3 regions of the Caballeronia sp. INML2 genome follow, and region 3 is predicted to be linked to each of the others. Evidence: predicted binding sites of a transcription regulator. Region 3 holds the regulator's gene; each other region holds the start of a gene.
The links. The regulator FliA, encoded in region 3, starts transcription of late flagellar genes. The targets are predictions, from matches to a motif close to CTAAAGTTTNNNNNNNNNNNGCCGNTA.
Positions count from the first base shown of each region.

Region 1 (3,276 bases), on a different contig from region 3:
AGAATTCGCTACCGGCGGTCAACGCCCTCGGCATTTCAAACAACTACATCGCTCGTGCCCGGCTTGCGCTCGACCGCTACGCGATAAATCCGACGGACAAAGACGCGGGCGGACTGATCGCACGCGCGAACGGATTCATGCGTCAGTCAGACGAGTGGTACAGCAAGTATGACTCCCTGCCGCGCGCAGCCGATGAGGATCAACTGGCAAAGAGCGTTGCCGAATCCCGCGCCGTTATGCAACAGGCAATCAACAGATTCGGCGCCGCGATAGAAGCGGGCGATAAAGAGGCGATCAGCCGCATTGCTTTCCATGACATGCCCACGTCGTATACGCGGTGTATTGAAGCCTTTGAAAAGCTGCAGGACTTCCAGATTGCAGATGCGAAGCGTCAGACGGCCGAGAGCGACGCCCGCGTGTCGACGCTTCGCATCCTTGGCGTATTCGCACTACTCGTAGGTATCGCTGCCGCAGCGCTTGGGTGGTTCGTCCTGCGCCGGGCGATCATGACGCCACTTGGCGAGGCGCTGAAGCATTTCGAGCACATCTCGGACGGCGACCTCACGCACGAGGTGTCAATCAAGGCGAGCGACGAAATGGGGCAATTGCTCGTTGGCGTCGCCGCCATGAAAGAAAAATTGGCCGCCACGGTGGCGACTGTTCGAACGAGCAGCGAGGCCATCGCGAGCGCGAGCAAACAGATTGCCGCTGGCAACACTGATCTGTCGTCGCGTACGGAGCAGCAAGCAGCTTCGCTCCAAGAAACGGCGGCGAGCATGGAAGAGCTGACCTCCACGGTCAAACAGAATTCTGATAACGCTACGCAGGCGAGCAGCCTGGCGGACAACGCCAACGTCGTCGCCAACGAGGGCAGGGCCATCGTCGGTCAAGTCATCGACACGATGGGGGGTATCGAGGAGAGTTCCGCGAAGATCGCGGAGATCATCGGCATGATCGAAGGCATCGCTTTCCAGACCAACATTCTTGCGCTCAACGCGGCAGTGGAAGCGGCGCGGGCTGGCGAACAGGGCCGTGGCTTCGCGGTCGTAGCGAGCGAGGTTCGCAGCCTTGCGCAGCGGTCATCGGCTGCGGCAAAAGAGATCAAAGAGTTGATTGAGACGTCTGGCGACCGCGTCCAAGCGGGAACGGAACTCGTCGCGCGCGCCGGCGAGACGATGCAGCGCGTGGGCACCGCGATTCAACGCGTCACCGACATCATGGGCGAGATCGCCTCCGCGTCGACCGAGCAAAGCCGTGGCATCGAACAAGTGAATCAAGCCATCTCGCAGATGGACGAGGTGACTCAACGGAACGCGGCGCTTGTTGAGGAAGCAGCGGCAGCGGCGGGTTCGATGGAAGACCAGGCGAAGCAACTGACTGCAGCCGTCGCCGTTTTCCGGACTGGCCAGACGCTCGCGAACCAGCGAGTGAGCCACCAAGGCCTTCATACGCCGCGGGCGAAACTGGCAAAGAAGAGCGGGCCGACGACCGATACGTTGAAGCCCTTGGCGGCGCCAAAGCCGTCAGCAGTCGCGGAAGTGGCTGAAGGCGACTGGTCGACGTTCTAGCCGAATCGACCTTTGGCGGCAGAGCCGGACAGATAGGATTAGGGCGCATCCGTATCCGGCGCCATGTTAGAAAGGACCGGTGAGGACCGATTCTCACACTTTGTTTCAATTTGTTGCATGTCCCGGGAAGCCCCGCGGGCCAAGGCTTTCCGCCGATTGTAAAGTCCGTGGTGTGCCCGCTCGGTGGCTGCGATGGTAAAGGTTTCAACGGAGGCACCGTTAGAACGCCCATGCCAGCGAGGAACCTCACCTGCAGATCCAGACGAAAACCAGCGCAGATACGCTGCGTGAAATCAATGTTCGCCGGACGTCCGCCATTGAAGCAGACTACGCCGCCGGCACTGTCCCGCAAGCACAAGCCCCAGCGGCGGAAAGCTCAGCGGTGACACTTTCGTTGAACTCTGCGCTGCGCGCGTCGACCGCAACGGATATCGATATCGACAAGGTCGCGTCGATCAAAGCCGCGTTGCGTGACGGTAGCTACAACATCGATTCGAGCAACATCGCCGACGGCATGCTCGGCATGGCGCGCGATCTCTTGCGAAAAGCGCCACGTGAGTAGAGAAATGGGCCGGCGTCTTTTGGGACCAACGAGTGACCCAGGCGCCGTAACGTGATGGATGGGCGGGGAGTCCGGTGCAGACGTGACCGAGCTGCGTCACCGTCAGAGGCGAGACAGCAGGATTTTTTCCGCATCGGCGAGCAGCGCTCGTGCGAACTCCGATGCGAACACATCGTCGTTGTGGTCAGCGCGACCAAGGACTACGGGATTCACGCGCCGCGCCTGCTCAATGAAAGCGGAGCGGGCTGCGGCAGATACAAACGTGACATCTGCAACGATTCGCTCGGCGATATCGTCGACTCGCCCGATTTTGACGCCTTCTTCGGACACGATCGTCGCCGTCGCGTTGATGCCACGGCGGGTTTCGAGGAACGCTATGGACGAGGGGTCGATACGAAAAGCCATCCAAATTCTCCATCGGTAGCGGCCGAGCAGGATGCTTGGCTCACTACCTAGAGTACCGACGCGACAGCATTGTCAAGGCAGCGCCTGACGCGTCTTGGATGCTCAGTGGGACTTAATTTTGCCGGCAGCGATCGCCTTGGCAAGTTCATCGGCAAGTGCCGCTTGCACGGACGCATGCTTCTCTCGCACGGCCTCGGCGTCCTTCATAAGTTCGGGAATGTCATTGACCAGAGACGCGATCTCCGCATCCCGTGCGGCGGCCAGCTCCGCCAAATTCTCAGGCCGCAATGCGCGCTCGAGGACTCCTGCTGCAATGCTGAAATGCTTGCTTATAGCGTCGCAAGCATGTACGAGCGCAAACGACACTTGCTTTTCCTCATCGCAGCCTTTGGCCTTAGGGCAGAAATAGCCAGCGTACAAAACATCGCCAATTATCTCCGTTGCCACCCAGTCGGTGAGGTCTTCTTCGAACGCTCGCGTGTCCCTGCTGGCTGATGCGAACATGCGCAGCGCGTCCGCCTTCGAGACCTCGCGCGAATAGATCTCGACGCGGCCACCTCCGGCCTGCGCGTCTACCCAGATCAGGGCTCTACTGTCGCTCGAGATGTTTGCCCCCCTCTCGTTGGGATCAAAAAAGTTCCTTCTGGGCGAGCGCAAGACCTATCGCTTCATTCTGTTCCGCCGTCAAGTGTCTTGCTTCGACGCGCTCTCGTCGATGATAAATCATCGTTCCATACACGT
Region 1 is NZ_JALQDH010000088.1:177,641-180,916, reverse strand. It holds gene NCT32_RS37365 (methyl-accepting chemotaxis protein) at 1-1,568, shown strand, start outside; gene flgM (flagellar biosynthesis anti-sigma factor FlgM) at 1,819-2,130, shown strand; gene NCT32_RS30275 (hypothetical protein) at 2,233-2,535, opposite strand; gene NCT32_RS30270 (hypothetical protein) at 2,638-3,192, opposite strand; gene NCT32_RS30265 (DUF3717 domain-containing protein) at 3,164-3,276, opposite strand, start outside.
Region 1: the regulator FliA is predicted to act here: its motif matches at 1,764-1,790, upstream of flgM (flagellar biosynthesis anti-sigma factor FlgM).

Region 2 (3,276 bases), on a different contig from region 3:
CGTCCGACGCGACGGTCACTTCGTAACCCGCCGTCGCCAGCGTCGCCGAGAGGATTTGCCGCATCGCGGCTGAATCGTCGATTGCCAGAATGTTTTTGATCATGTTTGTCTCTTGCCGTGATGACGGTCGAAACGTGCCGAGTCTTGAGCCTGTTTTTCGGGGAATTTGCTCACCGCGCCGCAGGCCTGGCCGCGCTACCGCCGATGAAGCCGAACGAGGCCGATGGCTTGCCTTGCGCATCCGTGCCGTTGTCGAGCGTGGCGCCCGGGGAGCCGTCGTCGCGCAGCATCGACATTTCAGTCTTGCGATTGAGCACGATGACGCTGATGCGCCGGTTCTCCGGGTCGAGCGGATCTTTCTTGTTCAGGTTCTGCGTGGAGGCGAGTCCGAGCACGCGCATGACTTTCGCTTCGTCCATGCCGCCCGCGACCAGCTCTCGCCGCGACGCGTTCGCGCGGTCCGCCGACAGTTCCCAGTTGCTGTAGCCCTTTTCGCCGCCCGCGTACTTCACGGCGTCGGTGTGTCCCTGCACGACGATGCGGTTCGGCACGTCGTTCAGCGTTCTGCCGATCTCGCGCAGGATGTCGCGCATATAAGGCTGCACGGCGTCGCTGGAGAGCGCGAACATGGGGCGCTTCTGGGTATCGACGATTTCGATGCGCAAGCCCTGCTGCGTCGACTCGATGCGGATTTGCTGCTTGAACTGGTGCAGCGTCGGATTGGCCTCGATCGCCGCCATCAGCTTCACCTGAAGATCGTGCAGGCGCACCTGCTCGCGTCGCTCCAGTTCGCCTTGCGCGGCCTTGAGCAGTTGCTCGTCGGTGTCGGACGAGGCGCGCTGCGCGAGTTGCGTGCTGCCATCGGACCTGCGCGCCGAACCCGCTTCGTTGCTGGAGATGTCGCGCCCGCCGCCGGTGATGATGCTGTTGTCCATGCCGACGCTCTTGCCGCCGACCATCGCGGCCTTGAGCGGCATGTTGAAGTACTCGGCGATGCCGCGCCGCTGCACCGGCGATGTCGACGAAAGCAGCCACATCAGCAGGAAGAACGCCATCATCGCGGTCATGAAGTCCGCGTACGCGAGCTTCCACGCGCCGCCGTGATGACCCTTCTTGCCGGCGACCACGCGCTTGATGAAGATGGGGCGTTCGCTGTCGTTGCTCATCGCTGTGCTCCGGTCACTTCGACTTGACCCGGCGCACGTGTTCTTCCAGCTCGGAGAACGACGGACGTTCCGTCGAGAACAGCACCTTGCGGCCGAACTCCACCGCGATCGCGGGCGCGTAACCGTTCAGGCTCGCGAGGATCGTCACCTTGATGCACTGAAACATCTTGGTCTGCTCCGCGACGCGCTGCTCCGCGACGTTCGCGAGCGGTCCGATGAAACCGTAGGAAAGAAGAATGCCGAGGAAGGTGCCGACGAGCGCCTGCGCGATCATCTCGCCGAGAATCGCGGGCGGCTGGTCGGCGGAGGCCATCGTGTGCACGACGCCCATCACCGCCGCGACGATGCCGAACGCGGGCATCGCGTCGCCGACCTTCGTCAGCGCGTGCGCGGGCGCCTCGCCCTCGACGTGATGCGTCTCGATCTCCTCGTCCATCAGGCTTTCGATCTCGAACGCGTTCATGTTGCCGCTGACCATGAGGCGCAGATAATCCGTCAGAAATTCGACGATGTGGTGATCGTTGAGAATCCTGGGGTACTGGCTGAAGACCGGGCTCTTCGACGGATCTTCGATATCCGCCTCGAGCGCGAGCGTGCCTTCCTTGCGCGCCTTCGCCAGCAGCACATAGAGCAGGCCCATCAGCTCCATGTACATGTTCTTGTCGTACTTCGCGCCCTTGAAGAGCGTCGGGAGGACCTGAATGGTCGCCTTGATGGTCTTGACGTTATTGCCGAGGATGAACGCGCCGACGCCCGCGCCCCCGATCATCAGAATCTCGACCGGCTGCATGAGCGCGCCAAGGTGCCCGCCTTCGAGCGCGTAACCGCCAAAGACGGACAGCAATGTCACGAGCGATCCAACGAAAATCAGCACAGTCGAGTCCTCACGTTTTGATGCGGTAAGACCGCCGTTAAGTGGTTTACGGCACTCGACTGAAAAACTTTGGGGGCAAATCGGCGGGGACGGCAAACGGTAAACCCCGCGTGGAAGCGGGGCTGCGCTGCAAGCGGCTTCAGGCCGCGATGCGCGGCGCAGACGCCTGAGCGCCGGAGGATGCAACCGCCTTGCGCGTCTTGCCCGCGCGCGACGGCGGCTGGCACAGACCGCAGACATAACCCGTGCGCAGATCATAAGCGTGCGCGACGAAGCGCCCGCCGCAGCGCGTGCAGGCGTTCGTCTGCAACATCCCGGATTCGAAGTAGCGCACGAGTGTCCACGCGCGCGTGAGCGACAGCACGGGCTCGTCGCCATAAAGCGCGGCATGCTCCAGATAGAGGCGGTAGCTTTTCACGATCGCCTGGATGGTGCTCTGCGTGCCTCCGGCGCCGCCGTGCTGGTCGATGAACCGGTAGATGCCGTGAAACAGCGACGAATGAATGTTCGGCTGCCAGGTCATGAACCAGTCCGTCGAGAACGGCAGCATGCCCTTGGGCGGCGACGCGCCCTTGAGCTCCTTGTAGAGCTTGATGAGACGGTCGCGCGACAGGCTCGTTTCCGCTTCGAGCAGTTGCAGCCGCGCGCCCAGCTCAATCAACTCGATCGCCAGGGTGATTTCGCGGACTTCCCCGACCACGCTTTTCGTCGCCATCTATTTTCGCGGGCGATTCAGGCGATCTGCTCGACGGGACCGTCGGCCAGCAGGATCGCTGCATGGGCGTGCGCGAGCGCAGCGCTCTTCTCCTTGTCGGCGAGCGATGAGAGAAGCGTGTGGTCGTCGAAACGAAAGCGGCACAGCAAATGGCTCGACGACGCGACTTTCACCGCCTGGGCGAGCGTGAGTGAGGTCAGCACTTGCGCGACCTGCTCGGAAAGCCCGAGGCGATACATCGCCGAAACGCGGTCTTCCTGAAGGAGCCGCTGTGCGAGGAGCAAGTACGACAGATTCACCTCGCGGATTTCCGCGAGCGTACTCGTATTGCTGATCGTCATGTTTTCCCCGAATCGATACTTTGGCTGGTCAGGCCCGGCGGGAACGTTTGCTCGAATTCGCAAAGGACAGCGAATGCGGCCCCGCGCACGTTGTCTGGTTTCGCTTCGATTGTCGCCGATGCTCGCGGCCGCGCCTGTCGGACAAACCTTCCGACGAGAAGACGGAGTTTCGCGAAGATT
Region 2 is NZ_JALQDH010000002.1:140,828-144,103, reverse strand. It holds gene NCT32_RS00710 (response regulator) at 1-103, opposite strand, end outside; gene motB (flagellar motor protein MotB) at 171-1,166, opposite strand; gene motA (flagellar motor stator protein MotA) at 1,180-2,040, opposite strand; gene flhC (flagellar transcriptional regulator FlhC) at 2,180-2,755, opposite strand; gene flhD (flagellar transcriptional regulator FlhD) at 2,773-3,090, opposite strand.
Region 2: the regulator FliA is predicted to act here: its motif matches at 2,087-2,113, upstream of motA (flagellar motor stator protein MotA).

Region 3 (3,276 bases):
TACGTCGCGACCAAGCGTTTCCTCATCAAGAGCGCGTTCTGCATTCCGCGCGACGGCTCGCCGTTCGTGCCGCAGGACGAAGAAGTGCCGGCGCTGCTCTCCGCACTGTCCGCGCGCGCCACGACCGAACTGCATGAGGTGCACTTTGGATAAGTTCGTGCTCGACCAGGCGGAAGGTCTGCGACGGCTGCTCACGCGCGCCGGTTCGCGCGTGGTGGCGGTGGCGGGCGGGCCGGCGGGCATCGGATGCACGTCGGCGGTGGTGAATCTCGGCGCGGCGCTGTCCGTGCACGGCAAGGATGTGCTCGTCATCGACGAGCATCGGGGCGCGGGCTCGGCGAGCCGCATGCTGGGCCTCTCCGATGCAGGCGCGCTCGCCGCTGTGATGTCGGGCCGCCGCGCGCTCGCCGATGTCGTCGAGCGCACGCCGTTCGGCTTCTCGCAGATCGCCGCGCCGCGCGACGAGCGCATCAGTCACGACGCCGCGCAGTGCCGCGCATTGCTCGATGGTCCGGCGGACATCGTTCTCATCGACGCGCAACTGGACCGTCACGGCGCACTGTCGACGCTCGCGGCGCAGGCGCATGACTTTCTCATCGTGACGCGGGTGGCTGCGTCGGCGATCACCGAGGCGTATGCGTGCATGAAGCGCCTGCACTACGCCCATGCGATCGGCCAGTTCCGCGTGCTCATCAATCACGTGCAGAACCCGGCCGACGCGGCGGTCGCGTTCGACAACCTGTCGGGCGTCGCGAGCCGGTATCTGGCCGTGTCGCTCGTGCAGGCAGGGTATGTGTCCGAGGATGCGCGCGTCGCTCGGGCGAAGGAGCTTTCACGCTGCGCAGTCGAAGCGTTCCCGGCTACGGCCGCGGCGCGCGACTACCGCGCGATTGCGGCGGAGCTCCTGCACTGGCCGATGCGCCCCGCGCCGTACATGCGCGCGGCGAACGGTCAGCCAGACGCGCGAATTCCGGTTGGCGACTCTGAACAGGGCGGGCGGGAGGCGGCGCATCGTGTGGCCGCGCTTCACGACTTTGCAATGACCAGCACGGCGTCGATGTGATCAAGATAGGTGACCAAGATGTATAACGCCCAAGGCAAACTCTCACAGTCGGACGTCCTGACGAAATATGCGCCGCTCGTTCGCCGACTGGGGCTTCAGCTCGTCGCCAAGATGCCGGCGAGCGTCGATCTCGACGATCTCATCCAGGCCGGCATGATCGGACTCATGGACGCGGCGAGCCGCTACAAGGAAGATCAGGGCGCGCAATTCGAAACCTACGCGAGCCAGCGCATTCGCGGCGCGATGCTCGACGAGCTGCGCGCGAACGACTGGCTGCCGCGCAGCATGCGCAAGACGTCGCGCGAAGTGGAATCGGCGGTGCACAAGGTCGAGCAGAACCTCGGCCGCTCCGCAAGCGAGACGGAGATCGCCGAGCACATGAACATGCCGCTCGACGAATATCAGTCGATGCTCCAGGATCTGCACGGCAGCCAGCTGATCTACTACGAAGACTTCGACCGCTCCGCCGACGACGAGCCGTTCCTCGACCGCTATTGCGTCGATCGCTCGGACCCGCTTTCGGCGCTGCTCGACGACAGCCTGCGCGGTGCGTTGATCGAAGCGATCGACAAGCTGCCCGAGCGCGAGAAGCTGCTGATGAGCCTCTACTACGAACGCGGTCTGAACCTGCGCGAAATCGGCGCGGTGATGGAAGTCAGCGAATCGCGTGTGTGCCAGTTGCACAGCCAGGCGGTCGCGCGTCTGCGCACGAAGCTGCGCGAGCAGGCGTGGACGAGCGTCGAGGCGTGATCCGGCCTTGAGCCGGGGTGCCCGCCTGCATGCGGGCACGTCGATTCAATTCGCTTCGAAGTCGCGCGTTTCGGCGAAGACGGTTTTCCCTTCGCCGAGACTTTTTGCGCGATACATCGCACGGTCGGCGGCGCGCAGCACGGCGGTGATGCCGGATTGTTGCGCGGCCGTCGCGCTGGAAAGCAGACACGCGCCGATGCTCGCCGATACCGACACCGGCCGCTCCTGCACCGAGGTCATCGCGCCGAGCACCGAGTGAATGCTGTCGGCCACCGACAGCACCGCCGCGCGATCGCGTACCTGATGCGCGAGCACGACGAACTCGTCGCCGCCCAGACGCGCGATCGTGTCCGTCTTGCGCATGCGCTTCGCGAGCGATTGCGCGAAGGCTTGCAGCAGCATGTCGCCGACGGCGTGACCGTAGGTATCGTTCACTTCCTTGAAGCCGTCGAGGTCGATGAGGAGGAGCGCGGCGGCGTGGTCGCCATCGGCATCGCGCGTGCTCATCGCGCGATCGACGACCCGCTCGAGCGCGTATCGGTTGGACAGACCGGTGAGCGGATCGGTCGATGCCTGACGTGCGAGATCGCGATTCGCGTTGCCGAGCCGATCGACGAGCACGCTCAAATACACCGATGCGCCCAGCACGCTCAAGCCCAGCCCGATCGCGGCGGGAAGATTGGCGCGCCACCACGGCTGCCAGATACCGAGCGCGATCACGATGATGAGCGCCGTCGCGCACGACACGGCGAGCGTGCGCTTGCCGTATCGGCATCCCGAGCCGATCAGAAACCAGAACATCACCCAGATGAGCGGTAGCGCGATCGCACCGCCCGCCGCGAGCGCGAGCCCGAGCAGGGTTTGATCGGCGATGGTCGTGACGGTGAGACGCTTCTCCGAAGGCGAACTCATGCGGCTCACGATCAGGAGCGTCACCGCGCCGTAAGACACATAGAGCGCGACGAGGCGTGCAACCAGCAGTGCATCGTATGAAGGGCGTAGCCAGGCGAAGACGCCGTAGGCCAGAAGAACCGCCGCTCCCATCCAGACCCGCAGCGTGGCCTGCTCGCGTTCGGGATTCCGGTGTTCGGACCATGCGAAGGCATAAGTCCGGCGTGCCGGTTGATGCGCCTGCTCCATACTGAACCCCTGGATGGTGATTTCTTTCTTTTATCTTGCTGTCATGTACTGCGGCCCCGTCGCGTGGCATCGGCTGGATGGAGTGGCATCGAATTGCGCCGAGCGAGCGATCCGCTATTTTGCAACGTTTTGTGAAGACGCTGTGTTTCGTGTAATAACGGCTTTCGGACTTCTATTTCTGATTCACTGTGATGCGCGACGAATCTCTTTCTCTGGCTGGCGAATGGCTGCCGGTTTGCAATAGCGAAGACGTTCCCGAAGGCGCTGCGCGCGGGTTCGTCGTCGCCGATGAGCGGATCGTCGTGTGGCGTGACAGTGTCGGC
Region 3 is NZ_JALQDH010000040.1:29,362-32,637, reverse strand. It holds gene flhF (flagellar biosynthesis protein FlhF) at 1-153, shown strand, start outside; gene NCT32_RS13510 (hypothetical protein) at 146-1,063, shown strand; gene NCT32_RS13505 (RNA polymerase sigma factor FliA) at 1,082-1,813, shown strand; gene NCT32_RS13500 (GGDEF domain-containing protein) at 1,859-2,953, opposite strand; gene NCT32_RS13495 (aromatic ring-hydroxylating dioxygenase subunit alpha) at 3,145-3,276, shown strand, end outside.